Regions from separate parts of the Exiguobacterium sp. RM11 genome, predicted to be linked through region 1. Evidence: riboswitches for the same ligand, from Rfam matches in the RefSeq annotation. Region 1 holds a riboswitch; the other holds the start of a gene.
The links. Region 1 has a riboswitch for thiamine pyrophosphate ahead of AC5LIL_RS06945 (YkoF family thiamine/hydroxymethylpyrimidine-binding protein). Riboswitches for the same ligand answer to the same signal wherever they lie in the genome.
Positions count from the first base shown of each region.

Region 2: another riboswitch for thiamine pyrophosphate. It lies ahead of thiT (energy-coupled thiamine transporter ThiT); the one in region 1 lies ahead of AC5LIL_RS06945 (YkoF family thiamine/hydroxymethylpyrimidine-binding protein).

Region 1 is NZ_CM187558.1:1,321,354-1,329,035, reverse strand. It holds gene AC5LIL_RS06960 (energy-coupling factor transporter transmembrane component T family protein) at 1-608, opposite strand, end outside; gene AC5LIL_RS06955 (ABC transporter ATP-binding protein) at 590-1,933, opposite strand; gene AC5LIL_RS06950 (ECF transporter S component) at 1,926-2,501, opposite strand; gene AC5LIL_RS06945 (YkoF family thiamine/hydroxymethylpyrimidine-binding protein) at 2,494-3,084, opposite strand; TPP riboswitch at 3,167-3,267, opposite strand; gene AC5LIL_RS06940 (GTP-binding protein) at 3,327-4,526, opposite strand; gene AC5LIL_RS06935 (hypothetical protein) at 4,639-4,905, opposite strand; gene AC5LIL_RS06930 (SMP-30/gluconolactonase/LRE family protein) at 4,918-5,799, opposite strand; gene AC5LIL_RS06925 (methyltransferase domain-containing protein) at 5,948-6,547, shown strand; gene rlmN (dual-specificity RNA methyltransferase RlmN) at 6,586-7,647, opposite strand.
Region 2 is NZ_CM187558.1:1,716,586-1,724,267, reverse strand. It holds gene rlmN (dual-specificity RNA methyltransferase RlmN) at 1-166, shown strand, start outside; gene AC5LIL_RS09020 (Stp1/IreP family PP2C-type Ser/Thr phosphatase) at 175-909, shown strand; gene pknB (Stk1 family PASTA domain-containing Ser/Thr kinase) at 915-2,864, shown strand; gene rsgA (ribosome small subunit-dependent GTPase A) at 2,907-3,794, shown strand; gene rpe (ribulose-phosphate 3-epimerase) at 3,798-4,454, shown strand; TPP riboswitch at 4,475-4,575, shown strand; gene thiT (energy-coupled thiamine transporter ThiT) at 4,649-5,224, shown strand; gene AC5LIL_RS08995 (thiamine diphosphokinase) at 5,221-5,808, shown strand; gene rpmB (50S ribosomal protein L28) at 5,866-6,054, opposite strand; gene AC5LIL_RS08985 (Asp23/Gls24 family envelope stress response protein) at 6,307-6,669, shown strand; gene AC5LIL_RS08980 (DAK2 domain-containing protein) at 6,692-7,682, shown strand, end outside.

The DNA.
Region 1 (7,682 bases):
ATCGAAAAGGCGATGCGTTCTGCCCGTCGGATCGAACCGGCAAGGAGTGGCAACAGTAATTTCGGAACATGCCGAAGGCGTTCCCATTTCGTGTTGAGCGAAATTCCTCGCAACTGATGTGCATAGTGGAGTTGCTGCAACTCACGCTGCAACAAAGGGATGAAGCGGAACCCGACAAGGGCACTATAGGCGATTGTTGGCGATAACTTCGCCTGTTGCATCAAACTCATAACGAATCGCTTTGAATCTGTTGTCATCATGAAAAGAAGGGATAGGACCGTGAACGCCAGGACGCGAAGACTAAGGGCAACGGCGACACGTCTCTCTTCGATTGTGATGTCCTGACCGAGTATGGTCATCCACGTCTCTCCCTCAAGATTTTTCCCAAACACGAGCGTCGTCCAAAACGTGCCGAGCGCCGTGATGAGAAATGGGATTAAGAACAGCCCCCATCTTTTCCACGATACGTCTGTCGCCACCAGCTGAATCAGTAGCGTACCGACAATGATGACAAGCGGGGTCCATGGGTTGTAAAACAGTACCAGACCGAACATGATGAGCGTCAATGTCACAAACTTAACCGTCGGATTCATGTCATGGAGTGACATCGTTCTCCCCTCCCTTGCAATCGATAATCAAGGAGCATCTCTGTGTTCTGCCATAGTTCATCCCCGAACGGTCCCGAAAGTTCCCCATCCTTCATCAAATAGAACGTATTGGCGATATTGGCGAACGATAGGTCATGGGTTACGAACAGGATGGTCTGCCCTTGTTCCGCATGCCGCTTCATCAGCGCCTCGAGTGCATGGAGTGACACTTCGTCCTGACCTGCAGTCGGTTCATCGAATGCAAGCAATTGCTTATTCGATAGCGACTGGATTCCAACTGCGAGCCTCCGTTTTTGGCCGTGACTAAGGGATAACGGATGGAGAGATCTCTGATTATGAAGCTCCATGTCAGTTAACACGGTCTCAATTGATGTTTCGTGACCAAACTGTAACTCACGCTCAACAGAGTTCATAAAAAATAGATGTTCTGGTGATTGTGGCACGAGTCCGACCCGATGATTGTGTTCTGTTAAGCTTCTTAAAAATGTCGACTTCCCGCTCCCATTCGGTCCGAGAATGGCAATCACTTCTCCAGCTTGGACATGGAGCATCGTCTCGTTGAGCTGAAACGAATCACGTCTGACCTCTTTAACCTTGTAGCGTTGAATAGCTGAGAGTGACGCGTTCGACTTCACGAATACAAAATCCTCGACCGGACGGAATAATTCATGCCTAACGATACACCCTCGCTCTAACTCAATATGCCAGTCAAAGTAATCTCCCCATAGATGAGGACGATGCTCGACGACAATGACATTCAGATCTTTCATTTTGTCGAGCCATTTTACAAATTCTTGCGCGGTCACTGGGTCTAGATGCGTCAACGGTTCATCGAGCAGTAGCCATTTCGGTCTTCCGACTAGAGCGCACGCAACAGCAATCCGCTGTTTCTGTCCGCCTGACAACGAATCAATTTTGCGGTTTCGATAATCACTCAACTGTAACGATTCGAGGATTTCTGTCACGCGTTGTTCGATGTCTGAGACAGGTGTCGACAAGTTCTCAAGTGTGAAAATCAGTTCTTCTTCCACCCGCTCCATGACAAATTGCGTATCCGGGTCTTGAAACACCGTTGCGACCTGCTGATTGATCTCGCCAGGTGCATAGTCGTCGTATGATCGTCCAAGTAGTTTGAGTCTACCATCAAGGATTCCGTCACAATTCTCCGGATAGAGACGGTTGAAGAGCGCGAGAAGCGTCGATTTCCCGCTTCCGCTCGCCCCACTAAGAATCGTACGACCTTGACGGATTGAAACGGTCACGTCTTCAAGAATCGCCTCAGAACTCTCTGGGAATCGAAAATGAAGTGACTCTGTCTCAACCATGGACGTTCCCACTTCGTGAAATCGCATAACCGCGAAGTGATCCTGTCTTCAGCAATAGGTCACTGAGCAACTTCCCACCGATTCCAGCGATGACCATCCCACTGACGGCTCTCAGCCCGAACATCGTCGCCACATAGCCTGGCTCTAACATCGCGAACCCACTCATGAAATATGTATAGACGAAACTCGTGACAGCCGACCCAAATCCGGCAAGCATGAGTACCCATAGCTCATAACGTCTATAGCCCGTCATCGCAAAGACGGCTTCTGCCCCTAAACCTTGAACGATGCCGACCAAGATGATGCGTGGCCCAATGGCATTTCCAATCAACATCTCAATCGTTGCGGCCATCACTTCTGAGATGAATGCCGCCCCCGGTTTACGAATGATGTATGCGGAGATAATCGATACGATAAACCAGATGCCAAAGATCCACTCGTAGGCGATGGGACCGATCAACCCTGCCCACAAGTTACCGATATGAACGAACAATAAATAGACAACCGCGAAGACAACAGATAGTACGGAGACAAGGACGACTTCTTTCAATTTCCACGATTTAAGCATGTCGCCCTCCATGTGACGGACTATTTACGCTGAACGTCACCGTCATGACAACGTGTCGGTTCTTTTCGCGCGTCCGCTTAAAGGCCGCCTCGTAGTATGAGAACACGTCATCTAAGTTCCCATGGATGCCTGATGCATAATGCATCGACTCGTTATAGACACCAGCCTGTTTTGCTTGTTCGATTTCCTCATAGATAAGCTCCATGTAATCGTCAGCACCCATCGGATAGAGTGCGAACTGCGATGACACATACTGGTCTCTTGATGCACCGTTTAATGGTTCGCTCGGAGCCTTGAGTACCTCATCTCCCGCCGAATCCCCTGGACAACCGACAGAGAACGTTCCGCTCATTGAGACATGCTTCCCTTCTTCCGAAGCAAGACTCAAGACCATTCGAGCGACGTCAAACACATGCTCGACTTGTCCACGGATGACCGTCGACACGTCATCCGTATGTCTCCACACACCTGACAGATCCGTTCGTTTTAGTGCACCTTTGATTGTCCCGACAAAATCGTCTGTCATCGGGCTTAGTGTGAATCGAAACCCGACAATCGGACTCGTACCACATGATTCATTCATTTTATTTCCCCCTCTAAATGTGTTTGCATAAAAAAAGCCGCATTCATGAGAATGCAGCAACAAAATCTATACAAACTTGCATAGAGAAAGTGCCGCACTTCCTCACGCCAGTATTATCTGGATCGAGTTATAAGGGATCGGAGCCGTGCTCTCATCTCAGCCGAAGCACCCCTAGTGCAGTCATTAATATGCGGTTACTTATGCAGTCACAGTATAGCGATGTTTCGAAGCTTTGTAAACGGTCAATCTGAATATGTGACGTATTGACCCGTACCAGGGAGCGGGTCATGGAGCGTATCCCACGATGTTTCCATCTCCTCATCCGTCAACAAGCATGCGTCAAGTGAACGCTCGACAGTCTCCCGGTCCATTCGTTGACCGATGAGGACCAATTCGTTCTGTCTGTCTCCGTACGGCTCGATGTAGTCTTCGCGCAGTTCAGGTTCTGTTGCAAACATAGCCTCTCGTTCACTCTCCGGAAGTGTCGCTAGCCAACGACCCGCATGTTCGAGCGTTGATGCATACCCAGCCTGTGAAAACAGACAAGCGAGGTCGTTTCGTGTCGCAATCCATAAGAAACCTTTGGCACGAACGATTTCTTCAGGGTAATGTTCCATCCAATTCATCAAACGCTCAGGATGGAACGGTCGACGCCGACGGTAAACGAACGAACTGATGCCATACTCTTCCGTTTCCGGCGTATGTTCTTCCGACTCGAGTTCTTGAATCCAACCTGCGGCGCGCATCGCTTGGTCAAAATCGAACAACCGGACGTCTAGCAGGTCGTCTAACGCCACATTCGAGTAGGTCGACGTCAACAACTTAGCACTCGGATTGAGCGTTTTCAGTAAACCCTTCATTTCCTGCAGTTCTTCTTCAGATACCCTGTCCGCCTTGTTCAACACGATGATGTCCGCAAACTCGACTTGGTCGACGAGAAGGTCGACGACTTCATGTACGTCACCTGGATCGACGGCTTGTTGGCGTTCCATAAGCGATTCACCGGAATTGAAATCTTTGAAGAAGCGGTACGCATCAACGACGGTGACCATCGCATCAATATAGACACGGCTCGTCAAATCGATTCCGAGCGCGTCGTCAGCATACGTGAACGTCTGTGCAACGGGAATCGGTTCAGAGATACCAGAAGACTCGATGATGATGCCATCGAGGTCGCGATCTTTCGTTAAATCATAGACAGCTGTCAACAAATCTTCGCGAAGCGTGCAACAGATACATCCGTTCGAAAGTTCGACTAATTTTTCATCGGTCCGGGAGAATCCTCCCTGCTCGATCAACTTCTCATCGATATTCAGTTCACTCATATCATTCACGATGACCGCATATTTCTTGTGATCCCGGTTATGTAAGATGTGGTTAAGCAGCGTCGTCTTGCCGCTACCAAGATACCCCGAGAGTACCGTAATTGGAATTCGTTTCATGATATACCCCCCTATTTAAATCGTAATGATTACTTTTTATATAATGGAATGGGAACATCTTTTTGTCAACAAAAAAACACGTCCAACGACGTGTTTTTGAATATGTGGGTATTTATTCCTCAAGTGCCCTTCTTTCGGCTTCCGAGCGCGGATAAGCGTTCGCCTGCCATTCAGCCCGATAAATCGAGTCGAGTTGAGTCAATCCGACTTCATCCTCGTCTTTGTCTGAATCGACGCTCGGCACCTCATCCCACTTCGGGTCGAGGTACGAATGGTCTTCTTCACGTGCTCGGTTTTCTTGGATCTTTTGAATCCCCATCTTAACTGCTGCTGCAACTGCCAACCCAATACCTGCTCGAACCAACAGTCGTTTCACCATCGTGCTTCCTCCTCAGCGACCGAAACGATACAATGGCATTCCTTTCACTTCTGTGTCGATAATAAATACCGATCCCGCATCCGGATATTCGGCAAGCGCTTCTTCATCCATTCCTTCACGAGCCGTCGTGATGGCTAATCGATTCAGCCCATCCCCGATAAAGGCGCATGAAGTGACATTCGGTGCAGGAACATGCACTTCCAATAGTTTTTCACCTGTTGACGGGTCCCAACGTGACACTCGTCCACCAGCAAAATGTGCAATCCATAGACAGCCTTCAGAATCGGACGTCATCCCGTCAGGAAAACCTTCTTCCTCGGAAAAATCAACGACGACCTCTCCGTTCGAGAGCGTTCCTGACTTCAAATCAAAATCATATTTCCGAATTTTTTCAGTCGGTGTATCGATATGATAAAATACGGAATGGTCAGGCGACCATGTCAACCCGTTCGAAAGTGTCAATTCGACCAAGAGTGTTGTCGTCGTTCCATCTCGATCGACTCGATACAATGTCGCTTCGTTTTCTTCATCCTCAAGATGGAGCGTACCTGCAAAAATGCGACCATATGGATCGGCTTTCCCGTCGTTGAAACGTAATCGACCATCCGGGTCATCCAACTCGACAATCTTATTTAGATCTCGATTAATTTCATCCCATTCATAGATTCCATCCTTCAATCCAAGGACGACACCGTCCGTCACTTTTGGTATGACAAAACCGACCTGTTTTCCGACCTCGAATGAAGAAATCTCGTCTTCTCGCTCGTCATACCACCATAATGTATGACCTTCGATATCTACCCAATAAAAACGCTTTAACTCAGCATCCCAACAAGGACCTTCACCAAGCGTATTTCGTACCCGAATCCACAGCGACGCATCTACTCTCTCCATTACTTAGCCTCCACTCTATCCATTAGTTCAGAAATCTATTCCCTTCTCCCATCTGGACTATGCATGAATTCGGAAAATCGTGATGGATTTTCACCGTCACTTGTTCGATTTGCTATAGTGAAAGAAAAGTAGAGAGGAAGTGAATGTCTTGTCAAAATGGGATGAACGATTTAGCTCGGAGGATTATGTGTATGGGACAGAGCCGAACGAGTTTTTACAAAAATGGATCACCTCTCATCAGATCGAAGGAAAACGTGTATTGGCCATCGCTGAGGGGGAAGGTCGAAACGCAGTCTGGCTCGCCACGCTCGGCTTCGACGTCGAGATGTGGGACGCTTCGAAAGTGGGACTCGAAAAAGCGAAGCGCTTGGCAACTTCACGAAACGTCTCCCTTCAGACGAAGCAGATTGACTTGAATGAAGCGGTCTGGTCGCAAGATACGTATGACCTAGTCATCTGTATCTTCGGCCACTTTCCTCCACATGTCAGAGAAAAGGTGCTCGCCGGTATTCAAAAAACACTGCGACCTGGTGGCGTATTCCTGACCGAGGTGTACTCTACACATCAACTCGCCTACAGGACAGGTGGACCAAAAGACGCCCCACTTCTTTACACTGAGGAGATGTTCCACCAACTCGAAGACAATTTCATTCCTCTCGTTTTGAACGAGAATGTCGTATGGCGAGAAGAAGGAAGACTGCATCACGGTGAATCAGCTGTGATTCAATATGTCGGACAAAAACGATAAGCGAATGGCCTCCCCGAAAATTCGGAGAAGCCATTTGATTACTTCGCGCCTTCGACGTTCATATGCTTACTGCGGAGCTGACCGCAAGCTGCATCGATGTCTGTCCCGTGTTCGAGACGGACACCCGTATTGACGCCACGCTTTTTCAAGATATCATAAAACGCCATGATATCTTCCGGTGTGCTTCGCTCATATTGAATATGCTCGTTGACCGGATTGTACGGAATCAAGTTGATGTAAGACTTGTCCTTGATGTCTTCAATCAAGTCCGCAAGTTCTTCCGCGTGTTCTGGTAAATCGTTCACTTTCGAGAGCAAGATATACTCGAATGTGATTCGCTTATTCGTCTTCTCGACGTAATAGCGAATCGACGGCATGAGTTTATCAAGCGGGAACGCCCGGTTGATTTTCATGATGCGTGTGCGTAATTCATCGTTTGGCGCATGCAGAGATAGCGCCAAATTGATGCGTAAGTCGAGGTCCGCAAACTTATAGATCTTGTCCGCAAGACCACTCGTCGACACGTTGATTTTACGTGGGGCGATTGCAAGACCACGCTCATCTTTGACGACGCGCAAGAAGTCGACCAAGTTATCGAAGTTATCAAACGGTTCACCGATTCCCATAACGACGATATGACTGACGCGGTCCCCTTCTCCTTCTTCATCGAGGAAATGTTGGACAGTCATGATTTGCTCGACGACCTCACCAGCCGTCAAATCACGTGTCTTTTTCAACAAGCCGCTCGCACAGAAGCTGCAGCCGATGTTACAACCGACCTGTGTCGTCACACAGACCGAGCGACCATATTTATGACGCATGAGCACCGTCTCGATATAGTGACCGTCATGCAATTTAAGTAAGAATTTGACCGTTCCATCGCCCGCTTCTTGTTTGACGAACAGTTCTTGTGTCGAGATGACGTATTTCTCAGTTAAGTAATCGCGTACTTCGTCACGGACGTTCAGCGCGTCCATCGATTTGACTCGATCGATGTAGAGCGAGTCCCAGACTTGACGTGCGTGGAATGCACCATATCCTGCTTCCATGCACTCGTTTGTGAGCTGATCGAACGTCAACCCGTATATAGATGATTTCATTCTAACCTGTCCTTTCTCTAATCCGCATACGTACC
Region 2 (7,682 bases), 400 kb from region 1:
ATTGGAACGCGACTACGTACGCACACCGAGAGCTCAAATCTTTGCCTTCGAAAAAGTGCTCAAAGACCGCAATGTGAACGTGACGATTCGTCGCGAACAAGGTTCGGATATCGATGCTGCTTGTGGGCAACTTCGAGCGAAGGAGCGCGAACAAGAAACGAGGTAATCAGAAAGATGGAATTAGCATTTCGAACAGATCGTGGACAAGTACGCACACAAAATGAAGATGCAGTTTTAATCTTAGGCGATGCCTTCTCAGGAATTGCGCTCGTTGCCGACGGGATGGGTGGACATGCAGCGGGAGAGGTCGCGAGTCAAATCGTGATTGAAGAGTTTCGACGGGCTTTCCCGTCTCTCCCGTCGACCCCTGTCGACATCGAACAATGGTTCCGCCATCACATTCACTTGGCGAATGAACAAGTGTTGCAGTTTGCGAAACAGTCGAACCTTGTCATGATGGGAACGACTGTGGCGGCCGTTTGTTGGAACGGAGAGACAGTTGTCATCGTTCATATCGGCGATAGCCGTGTCTATGCCCTGCAAGCGAACGAATTAAGGCGTCTTACAGAAGACCATTCTTACGTCAACGTGCTCAAACAGCTCGGTGAATTGACGGAAGAAGAGATGCGCGTTCATCCGAAACGAAATGTCATCACCCGAGCGATCGGTTCAAGCGAACAAGTCGAGCCTGACGTACAAGTGCTCGCTGACCCTGAGTTTGATGTGATTTTAATTTGTACGGATGGATTGACGACACATCTGACCGATGGGGCGATTCAACACGTTTTACAACAAGCTGTATCAGCTGATCAAAAGGCAGATCAACTGATTGCGGAAGCCAACCAATTGGGAGGGAGCGACAACATCACGGTCGCCCTCGTTCAATTCACAGATAGAAAGAGAGGATGAATCCGATGCGAAGCGGAGAACGAATCAACGATCGTTATCGGATCGAACAACAAATCGGCAGCGGAGGCATGGCAAATGTATACCGGGCTCATGACGAGATTTTAAACCGAACCGTCGCCATCAAGGTGTTGCGATCTGAATTCTCACATAACGAACAATTTATACGTCGGTTCGAGCGAGAAGCCCACGCGGCTACGAGTCTGAACCATCCGAATATCGTCGCCATCTACGACGTCGGCGATGAAGATGATTTATACTATATCGTCATGGAGCACGTCGATGGCATGACGTTAAAACAATATTTGCAGGAAGAATACATATCTGTCGATGAGGCGTTGCGCATCATGGGGCAGATTTGTGATGCGATTGACCACGCCCATGCGAACCGAATCATTCACCGGGACATCAAGCCGCAGAATATGATGATCGATCAGCATGGAAACGTGAAAGTGACCGATTTTGGGATTGCTGTCGCGATGTCGAATGCGACGTTGACGCATACGATGTCCGTCCTTGGTTCTGTCCATTACTTCTCACCCGAGCAAGCTCGTGGGAAATTTGCGGATGAAAAATCGGACATTTACTCGCTCGGTGCGGTTCTTTATGAATTGTTGACGGGTCGTGTACCGTTCATCGGCGAGACGCCGGTCGCGGTCGCCCTTCAACATTTGCAAGATGACCCGATTCGACCGATGGACTTAAATCCGAATATCCCACAAGCGCTTGAGAACTGTGTCATGCAAGCCTTATCAAAATCACCGGGTGCCCGACATGCATCGGTCGCAGCCTTTAAAAAAGATTGCATGACCGCGTTGAGCCGTGAACGTGCCAATGAACCGAGACGACTCTCGGCAAATCAAGACGAGTTCGACCAGACGCTCGTAATGGCACCGGTCGTGCCGGAAGAAAAACAAGATGTGCCCGTGACACCACCACCGGTCACGCCACCAAAAGAACAGGAACCGGAAGAGGTGCCTGTGAAAAAGAAGAAACGAAAATGGTGGATTTGGATCTTACTCATCGTTCTATTGATTGGTGGAAGCATTGCCGCTTACGTGGTTGCCGATGAGATGTCGCGTTCCGTCGTGCCGGATGTCGTCGGTATGAGTATCGGGGATGCGACGACAGAGCTTGAAGCTTCCGGGTTTGTCGTCGAAGTGACAGAACGGGCGAGCGATGATATTGCGGAGGGTGAGGTCATTTCGCAAAACCCGCAAGAAGGACGTAAGCCAAAACGCGGAACGACCGTGACGATTGTCGTATCGGCCGGAAAAGAGACGGTCGAAATGCCGAACGTAGAAGGTCTCTCGCAAACTGCTGCCGAACGTATGTTGAAAGACTTGGCATTCAGCGACCTTGAAATCACAACAGAAGCTTCCGAAACGGTGAATAGTGGAGACGTGATTTCGCAATCGGTCGACCCAGGTGAAGAGGTCGTTCCTTCAGAGGTGACGGTCACACTCGTCGTTTCGACAGGAAGCAACAAAGTGGAACTATCGAACCTTGCTGGATATACGTTCGACGAAGCATCCATTTATGCTGAACAGAACAAATTGAAAATCGTGAAGCGGGATGAATTTTCGACAAGTGTTCCAAAAGGTCAAATCATCCGTCAACTTCCGACAGCCGGGACAGCAGTCGACCCGGGAACGGAGCTCACGGTCATCGTATCGGAAGGCGTTGAACCGACTGATATTTCAATTGAACGTGAAGTGACCGTGGAAGTCGAGCAACCGGACAAAGACAAGAAACCGAAGACGGTCGAAGTCGTGATTCGTACGGTTGACGCACGCGGTGAGATTGAGGTGCTTCGTGATCAAATCACAGAGACGACAACGTATTCGTATACGCTCGTCATTGCCCCTGACGAAGTCGGGACGGCGACGATTGAAGTCGATGGTGAGATTGTCCGAACAGATTCAGTCACATATGCACAAGCTGAAGAGGCACAATAAAGAGGTGACGGTGTCGTCACCTCTTTTTTAAAGGAGGTAGTCATAATGAAAGGAACAATCATTCGCCTTCAAGGCGGGTTTTACGATGTGATGACCGAGACGAATCAAGAGATTCGTTGTCGGGCCAGAGGAAACTTTCGAAAACGCAACATCTCACCGGTCGTCGGCGATGATGTGGTGATTCAAGATCAAGAAGATGGGACCGGCTATATTTTAGAGGTGGAAGAGCGTCAAAACCACCTCGTTCGCCCGCCGATTGCCAATATCGATCAGGCGTTCCTCCTCTTTTCAGTAAAAGAACCGGCGTTTTCATATCATTTACTCGACCGTTTCCTCGTCCTCATCGAGTCAAAGCAAATTCATCCAATCATCGTCTTGACGAAGATGGACTTGCTCGATGAACATGAAGTCGAGCCGATACAAGAAGCGATTGCACGTTATCGCGCCATCGGGTATGACGTGATTGAGACATCGACGGAGCAAGCGCACGGAGTGGATGAAGTGCGCGGTCTCTTCAAAGGGAAGACGAGCGTCTTCGCCGGTCAGACCGGTGTCGGGAAAAGTTCGTTACTTAACGCCGTCGCGCCAGAGCTCGAGTTGGCGACAGGGGAAATCTCTAAATCACTCGGTCGTGGAAAGCATACGACGCGTCACGTGACGTTGATTCAATTAGCGGATGGTCTTGTTGCCGACACACCTGGATTTTCAAGCTTGGAGTTTCCGCAAGAACTTGAGGCAGATGAACTCAGATGGTGCTTCCCTGATTTCGTGGAACGCCATGACGATTGTAAGTTCCGTGGATGTGCTCATCTGAATGAACCGGGATGTGCCATCAAACAAGCCGTTGAAAATGGTGAAATCGCTTCAACACGATACGAGAATTATGTTACCTTTATGGAAGAGTTAAACGATCGAAAACGGAGGTATTGACAGATGATTAAAATTGCACCATCTATTTTAGCGGCCGACTTTGCCAATTTGGAGGCGGAAGTGAAAGCTGTCCAAGAAGCGGGAGCGGACTATATCCATTTTGACGTCATGGACGGACAGTTCGTGCCGAACATCTCGATTGGTCTGCCGGTCCTCGCAAGCTTGCGTAAAAAATCAGACATGGTCCTCGATGTGCATTTGATGATTGACCAACCGGAACGCTATGTCGAAGACTTCGTGAAAGCGGGAGCGGACATCGTGACCGTTCACGTGGAAGCGACGAACCATTTGCATCGCGTCTTGCAACAAATCAAAGCGGCTGGCGCAAAATGCGGAGTCGTCTTGAACCCGCATACACCGCTCTCGACGATTGAACACGTGCTTGCGGACGTCGACATGGTATTGCTCATGACCGTCAACCCAGGGTTCGGGGGACAAGCCTTCATCGAATCGGTCGTACCGAAAATTTCAGCACTCAGTCATCTCCGCCAAGACCGTCAGCTTGATTTTGAGATTGAAATCGATGGTGGTGTCAACGCGGAAACGGCAAAATATTGCATCGACGCAGGGGCTGATGTCCTTGTTGCGGGATCAGCCATCTATAATCAACCAGATTATAAAGCAGCCATCGATAGCATTCGTGGCGCATCTCGTGTATAATCGACGATAGAACAACAAGATAGAGTCGCAAGGGGTGTCACATCATGTGGCTGAGAGGCATACGCTAACCCTTTGAACCTGTTCCGTTCACACGGACGTAGGGATGTGGCGAAAATGCACGTTGCGAATCCAAGCAGCATGGCGTTTACGTCATGCTGCTTTTTGTCGTTCAACCAAATAAAGGAGGAAGAAAGATGAAATCACGTTTCAAATTACAAGCGCTCATTGAAATTTCATTGTTTGCAGCGCTCGGGCTCATTTTTGATTTGCTCATTCCATACCGTTTGCCACAAGGGGGATCCATCAGTTTAGCGATGCTCCCGATCTTTGTGATGGCATTCCGCCACGGATTAAAAGGTGGTCTCGCAACAGGTGCCCTCGTCGGGACACTTCAACTCTTGTTCGGTGCCTATATTTTCACGCCTGTACAATTCCTGCTCGACTATACGGTCGCTTATGGTCTCGTCGGAATGGCCGGAGTGTTCGCGGGGCGTGTGAAGCAAGCTGCGAGCAACGGGGCGACGAAGACGCTTGCCACATATTTAGTACTCGGGGCGCTCCTTGGTTCGATGTTACGATACGCGGCGCACGTCATCTCGGGAATTGTCTTCTTTGCTGAATATGCAGAAGGTCCGGTCGTCGCCTATTCACTCGGCTACAATGCTACGTATATGGCACCATCCTTTGTCATCTCAGCCATCGTGTTAGTGCTCCTCTTCACGACAGCACCACGTTTCACGCGTGTGGCGACACGGGATCTCCGTCAATGAATATTTTGATAGTCGCGGCTAGTCCGGAACCCATTCCGGACTTACCGCGTGATGCCGATTTTGTCATCGGTGTCGATGGTGGATATCAAAGATTATTAGATGAAGAGATCATGCCAGACGTCGTGGTCGGGGACTTTGATTCGTTTAAAGGACTACCGCCTGAGGAGGCGCTACGCTATCCTTCGGAGAAAGACGTGACGGACTTAGAGATTGCACTAGCGTTCGCGAGAGAACGCGGGGCGACACGGATGGATGTATATGGTGGCTTAGGCGGACGCATCGATATGACGTTTGCGAACGTCGGCTTACTTGAAACGTATCCGGAGATGGTTCTTCACGGAGAAGGTCAAACGGTTTATCTCGTGAGAACAGGTAGCGAGGTCATTATGAAGCGAGACGGGCACTATCTTTCCTTCATGCCTTGGAAGACGGCCACGATCTCGATTGAAGGTGTCAAATATCCACTCGACCATCATGAGGTCAAGAGTGGGGAGGCGTTGACGATTTCGAATGAATGGACCGAAGCGTCTGCCCGATTGACGGTCCATCACGGAATGGTTCTTGTCATGATCATCAAAAAATAAGCAAAAAAAAATCCCATCGGCGAATGCCGCTGGGATTTATTCGTTCGTGTATAAGTATTATACGCGTTCAACGAGACCTGATTTAAGTGCGCGAGCTGAAACCCAAACGCGTTTCGGTTTACCGTCAACGAGAATACGAACTTTTTGTACGTTTACACCCCAAGTACGTTTTGTCTTGTTGAGTGCGTGCGAACGGTTGTTACCTGATTTAGGTGATTTACCTGTTACGTAGCATTTACGTGCCATGCGTTTCCCCTCCTTTTTTATGTGGGTTCGTCCTAATAGACACTCGTTTATATTAGCACGGCTTTTTTCCCGATGCAACTAGAAAATCGTACCATGACAAGAAAAAAACTTGACATTACTCTCAAGGATTTGAATAATGAATGAGGTTATCGCGTTAATTGACCGAGTTTCTGGAGCAGGTTCTTTTAATAACTAGGTACTTATTGTAGAATGTACATTAGGAATCATTCCGAATAAAGGAGGCTACTCCATATGGCAATTGAAATGAAGACAACATATGGCAATATTGACATCACAAGTGACGTCATCGCGACACTCGCAGGTGGTGCGGCGATGGAATGCTTCGGTGTGGTCGGCATGGCTTCACAAGCACAACTGAAAGACGGCATTGCTGAATTATTAAAACGTGAAAATTACGCGCGTGGTGTCGTCGTACGTCAAGAAGATGAAGACGTACATATCGACATGCACATCATTGTAAGCTACGGAACGAAAGTATCTGAAGTTGCATACAACGTGCAGAGCCGAGTGAAGTATACGCTCGGAGAAACTTTAGGATTAAACGTTTCGTCGGTAAATATATTCGTTCAAGGCGTTCGTCTGACGAATGACTGACGAAAACGGAGGAGGATTTGGTGTGGGTTTAAAACGTTTAGATGGATTGGCGCTCTCAAACATGATCGCGAACGGAGCGGCCAACTTGAGCCAAAACGCAGATTATGTGGATTCGCTTAACGTCTTCCCGGTTCCAGACGGAGATACGGGAACGAACATGAACTTGACGATGACGTCGGGTGCGAAAGAAGTAGCAGCGATGAACTCATCAGATATCGCAGAGGTGTCATCGAAGTTTGCTCGTGGACTACTTATGGGAGCACGTGGAAACTCAGGCGTTATTTTAAGTCAGTTGTTCCGTGGATTCGGTAAAGCGGTTGAAGGCAAAGCGGAACTGACAACTGTTGATTTTGCAGAGGCGCTCAAGCGCGGTGTCGACACGGCATACAAGGCGGTTATGAAACCGGTTGAAGGAACGATTTTGACGGTTGCTCGTGAAGCGGCCGACGAAGCGCTTCTTGCGTCAGAGTCGACAAGTGATTTCACTGAATTTATGAAACGTGTCATCGTAGAAGCGAAAGCATCGTTAGACCGTACACCGGACTTGTTGCCGGTATTAAAAGAAGTCGGCGTCGTCGACTCAGGTGGTCAAGGTCTTCTCGTCATCTACGAAGGATTCCTTGCAAGCCTTGAAGGAAAAGAACTCGAGAAACCACATGCACCTGTCATGGATGCGTTGATTGAGGCAGAACATCATGCCCATGCAGCACAAGGGTTCATGTCAACAGAAGACATCGAATTCGGCTACTGCACGGAGATCATGGTTCGTTTCCAAGACGATAAGTTAAAGAATGCGCCGTTCAATGAAGACGCATTCCGTAACGAATTGTCAGAACTAGGGGATTCTCTCCTTGTCGTCGCGGACGAAGAACTCTTAAAAGTTCACGTTCACGTCGAGACTCCAGGTGAGGTCATCACGAAAGGTCAGCGTTTCGGTGAACTCGTTGCAGTCAAAATCGAGAACATGCGTCAACAACACTCGACAATCCTTGAAGAAGAACACGGCGCAAATC